Regions from separate parts of the Arthrobacter tecti genome, predicted to be linked through region 2. Evidence: predicted binding sites of a transcription regulator. Region 2 holds the regulator's gene; the other holds the start of a gene.

Region 1 (2,400 bases), on a different contig from region 2:
GCGGATTGGACGGTGTGTCGTGGGAGTACAGGGTGCTGCAACGCAGGCGCAGGATGTCGAGGGGGCTGACGCCGTCAATGCCGCGTTGGGCGAGAGGGAACAGCGGATGCTGGAGCTCGAGCGCCAGTGGTGGAAGTACTCCGGAGCCAAGGAACAGGCCATCCGGGAAATGTTCGACCTTTCGGCCACGCACTATTACCAGATCCTGAACGCACTCATCGACACCGAGGCAGCGCTGGCTCACGATCCGATGCTTGTGAAGAGATTGCGTAGACTACGTACAACCCGACAGCGCGCGCGTTCGGCGCGCCGTCTCGGAGTTGACGTCTAAGGCTACGCCCAACCACAGTTCAAGGATTCCCCAACACATGAGCCAGTACCCCCGCGACGAGTTCGACAAGGTGCCTGAAACCGCCGCACGTCAGGGAGTGCACAGGGAACGGCTTGTACCGCCCCGATCAGGCGGGCTGGCGCTGAAGATCCTTGTTGGTCTGATGGTGCTGGCAGTCGGGTTCGCCGCCTACTTCATTTTCCCGCGGCTCGGAATCGGCCAGGCAAGCGAATCAGCGCCGGAGACTTCCAGCGCGGCGCCGTCAACGCCATCAACGGAGGAAACCGCCAGCGAGGCTCCCAGCGAGGATCCGAGTCCTTCCGAAGCGCCCACGCCGGAACCCACACCTGTTGAGACGGAGACGGAGCCGGAGGCCGTCGTCGACAGGGCGCAACCCGTAGCAGTGCTCAACGCCACCACAGTTGCCGGCCTGGCCAGCACCGCGGCAGGGCGGTTGCAGACGGACGGCTGGAATGTAGCGCAGATTGCCAACTGGGCGGGGCAGCCGGTGCAAAGCTCTCTCATCCTCTACAACGGGGAGGAGCAGCGTGCTTCCGCCGAAGAGCTCGGGCGCGTACTCGGCATAACCACAGTCCAGGGCAATGCAGGTTTCTCTGAGAACATAACCGTCGTGGTTGGGCCCGGCTTCCAATAAGCGGGTCCGGTTAAGGATCAATAACATTCACTGTGTTCTGCATCACTGAAGTCTTCAAGTGGGATTAGATGTATTGCAGCCCCGCCATCAACAGCAAGCGGGGGATCTACACAGTGGGAGAACAACATGGCGCAGGGAACCGTTAAATGGTTCAACGCTGAAAAGGGATACGGCTTCATCACCGTAGATGAAGGTCGAGCGGACGTATTTGTGCATTGGTCCGCGATCCAGATGGAAGGCTACCGCGCACTCGATGAGGGGCAGCGGGTGGAGTTCGAGATCGGAGAAGGGCAGAAGGGGCCGCAGGCTGAAGCCGTGCGGCTGGCTTCCTGATCAGCACCCACGTTCCAGAACGACGACGGCGCGTTCCCCACGCGGGGGGCGCGTCGTCGTCGTTTTCCCACCGCGAACAGCTTGCACTCACACCTCTAGAGTGCTAATTATTGACTTAGCACTCGAGCGTGACGACTGCTAAGGCGTCGCCTTTCGAGTGAACAAGCACCTTCTGCGGTGAGGGCAGAACCGGGACGTACAGAGATCATCCCGGTGAAGTCCGTCCGTCGCGGGCATCGCAGACCGGTAGCAGCTGACTAAGCATGACCGTCCCCGAAAGGACCTAAGCCGTTATGGCCAAGATCATTTCTTTTGATGAAGAGGCTCGCCGCGGCCTCGAGCGCGGGTTGAACACCCTCGCTGATGCAGTCAAGGTAACGCTGGGCCCGCGCGGGCGCAACGTTGTCCTCGAGAAGAAGTGGGGCGCCCCCACGATCACCAACGATGGCGTGTCCATCGCCAAGGAGATCGAACTGGACGACCCGTTCGAAAAGATCGGCGCCGAGCTGGTCAAGGAAGTTGCCAAGAAGACTGACGACGTCGCCGGCGACGGTACCACCACCGCCACTGTGCTCGCCCAGGCCCTGGTCAAGGAAGGCCTGCGTAACGTAGCCGCAGGTGCCGATCCCCTCAGCCTCAAGCGTGGCATCGAGAAGGCTGTCGACGCTGTGACCGCCGAGCTGCTCGCCTCCGCCAAGGAGATCGAGACGAAGGAAGAGATCGCCGCTACCGCTTCGATCTCCGCAGGGGACCAGCAGATCGGTGACCTGATCGCTGAAGCCCTCGACAAGGTTGGCAAGGAAGGCGTCATCACCGTCGAGGAGTCCAACACCTTCGGTCTTGAGCTTGAGCTCACCGAGGGCATGCGCTTCGACAAGGGCTACATCTCGGGCTACTTCGTCACCGACGCAGAGCGCCAGGAAACGGTTCTCGAAGACCCCTACATCCTGATCGTCAACTCGAAGATCTCCAACGTCAAGGATCTCGTAGCTGTCCTCGAGAAGGTCATGCAGTCCGGCAAGCCGCTGCTGATCATCGCCGAAGACATCGAGGGTGAAGCCCTGGCTACCCTCGTGGTCAA
Region 2 (2,400 bases):
CCCGGCGGTCCCGGCCTCCCCCTGCCCGGCCAACTGGATGCGTGTTCCCGTTGATACACCGGCAGGCACCTTGATGGTCAAGCTGCGGCGGCTACGTACGCGGCCGTCGCCGTTGCACTCTGAGCAGGGATGGGGAATGACCGTGCCGAAGCCCTGGCACGTTCCGCACGTGGCGGTGGTCATGACCTGCCCGAGGATCGACCGCACCGCACGCTGAACCTGTCCGGAACCGCCGCAAATGTCACAGGTTCTCGGGGACGTACCCGGCTGGGTGCAGGATCCGTCACAGGTAGAACAGACGGCGGCGGTGTCGACGTCAATCTTCTTGTTGGTGCCGAAAACCGCGTCTTTCAGGTCGATACGCACATTGATCAAGGCATCCTGCCCGCGCTGCGTACGGGATGGCGGGCCGCTCGGTCCGCCCCCGCCGAAGAACGTCTCGAAAATGTCCTGGAAGGCGAACCCGGATCCTGAATATCCGCTCCCGAAGCCGTTATCAGTACCATTCTCATTGCCGGTGGTGTCGTATACGCGGCGCTTTTGCGCGTCCGAAAGAACCTCGTACGCGCGGGTCACCAATTTGAATTGGTCGGCGGCCTCCGGCCCCTGGTTCACATCCGGATGGAGCTTTCGGGCGAGCTTCCGGTAAGCCTTCTTGATTTCTTCTCCGCTGGCATCGCGTGCGACGCCGAGGACTTCGTAGTGATTACTCACTCCTGCACATCACTTCCTATGGTTCTTACCGCGCAAACGGTTGTGGATTGTTGGCCCCGCCATCCGGTCACGACTCATCGAGGATGCGGGAAAGATATCGAGCGACCGCTCGCACAGCGGCCATGGTTGTGGGGTAGTCCATTCTCGTGGGGCCGAGCACTCCCACCTTCGCCAACGCATCCGGTCCGTAACCGGTCGCAATCACCGACGCTTCGGACAGGCCTCCATGAGGGTTCTCGCGGCCGATGCGGACGGAGACGCCGAGTGCGTCCTGCTTCATTTCGGACAAGAGATGCAGCATCACGACCTGCTCCTCCAACGCTTCGAGGACGGGCCCGATGGTCAAGGGGAAGTCGAGCGTGGAACGTGCAAGGTTCGCCGTACCCGCCAGAACGATTCTGTCTTCCCTATTGGACGCGGAGAGTTGCTCAAGACTCTGCCCCAGCGATTGTGCGATGTCCTGCAGCGGCTGCGGGAGCGCAGCTATACACGCGGCAAGCTCCTGGGGGACGGTGGCGAGACGAACGCCTGCTACCTTCTCAAGGAAGCGCTGGCGCAGATCCGCCAGTTCGGATTCCTTTGTTTCCGTAGGAACCACCACGACCCGTTGCTGCACAGCGCCGTTGGTGGAGATCAACACGACTAGTACACGTCCGGGAGCGAGCAATACAAACTCAATGTGACGGACCGCAGCGCCGCCGAGGTGCGGATATTGCACCACCGCAACCTGGTTGGTCAGCTGTGCCAGCAGTCTCACAGTCCGGTCGAGTACGTCGTCGAGGTCGTCGGCGCTCTCAAGCAGAGATTGGATCGCCTTCTTTTCAGGACTGGATAGCGGCTTCACCTCGGCGATCCGGTCGACGAAAAGCCGGTACCCTTTGTCAGTCGGGATCCGCCCCGAACTCGTGTGCGGAGCGGTGATCAGTCCCTCCTCTTCGAGGAGGGCCATGTCGTTCCTGATGGTGGCTGAGGACACACCAAGCCGGTGACGCTCGACGAGGGCCTTGGATCCCACGGGCTCCCGCGAATGCACATAATCCTCGACGATGGCACGCAGCACCTCAAGCCTTCTGGGCTCGCTCATGTTCACCTCCGATGTCCTCAGCCGCACCTATCAACGAATTAGCACTCAACACGCCTAAGTGCCAAGTCTAATACGCTCGGACCGATTGTTAGCATTGGGGCGGTCCCGCGAAAGACGCGGATTCCGGAGGCGAGCTTCTTTATATGTCACATCATCCGTGGGGATCCCAGGATCTCTCAGTGCCACGATCGTCCCCTCTTGAGAAGGTGGAGGCCCGACCCGGCGTCGTTCTGGAGGACGTTCAGACTGGGTTCGTCGGAGAGATCCTCAGCACAGAGAAGTCCGGCGGGCTACACGTCATGGTGCTCGAGGACCGCCGCGGCAAGCGACGCACGTTTCCTCTTGGTTTCGGGTTTCATATCGACGGCGCTCCGGTCGAAGTCATCGCACCTCTCGGTGTCCGGGACACCCGCCCGCAGCGCACCGCCTCCGGGTCTGTCCGGGTATCGAACCAACGGGCACGGGTCGCACGCGCCGGCAGGATCTGGGTCGAGGGTAAGCACGACGCGGAACTGGTGGAAAAGGTCTGGGGAGATGATTTGCGGGTGGAGGGGATCGTCGTCGAACCTCTGCACGGCGTCGACGACCTCGCCGCTGTTGTC

Evidence for each region. Region 2 encodes HrcA, which represses chaperone genes, less so after heat shock. Its sites were predicted from a motif close to TTNGCACTCGNNNNNNNCGAGTGCNAA; they were not measured.
Region 1: a site for HrcA is predicted at 1,435-1,461, ahead of groL (chaperonin GroEL). Genes of this name have one in related genera too.

Annotation. Positions count from the first base shown of each region.
Region 1 is NZ_JBTNCT010000008.1:13,637-16,036, forward strand. Features, by position in the region: gene ACX80C_RS10595 (DUF3263 domain-containing protein) at 20-331, shown strand; gene ACX80C_RS10600 (LytR C-terminal domain-containing protein) at 369-986, shown strand; gene ACX80C_RS10605 (cold-shock protein) at 1,113-1,319, shown strand; gene groL (chaperonin GroEL) at 1,613-2,400, shown strand, end outside.
Region 2 is NZ_JBTNCT010000001.1:99,324-101,723, reverse strand. Features, by position in the region: gene dnaJ (molecular chaperone DnaJ) at 1-714, opposite strand, end outside; gene hrcA (heat-inducible transcriptional repressor HrcA) at 782-1,798, opposite strand; gene ACX80C_RS00460 (DUF3097 domain-containing protein) at 1,942-2,400, shown strand, end outside.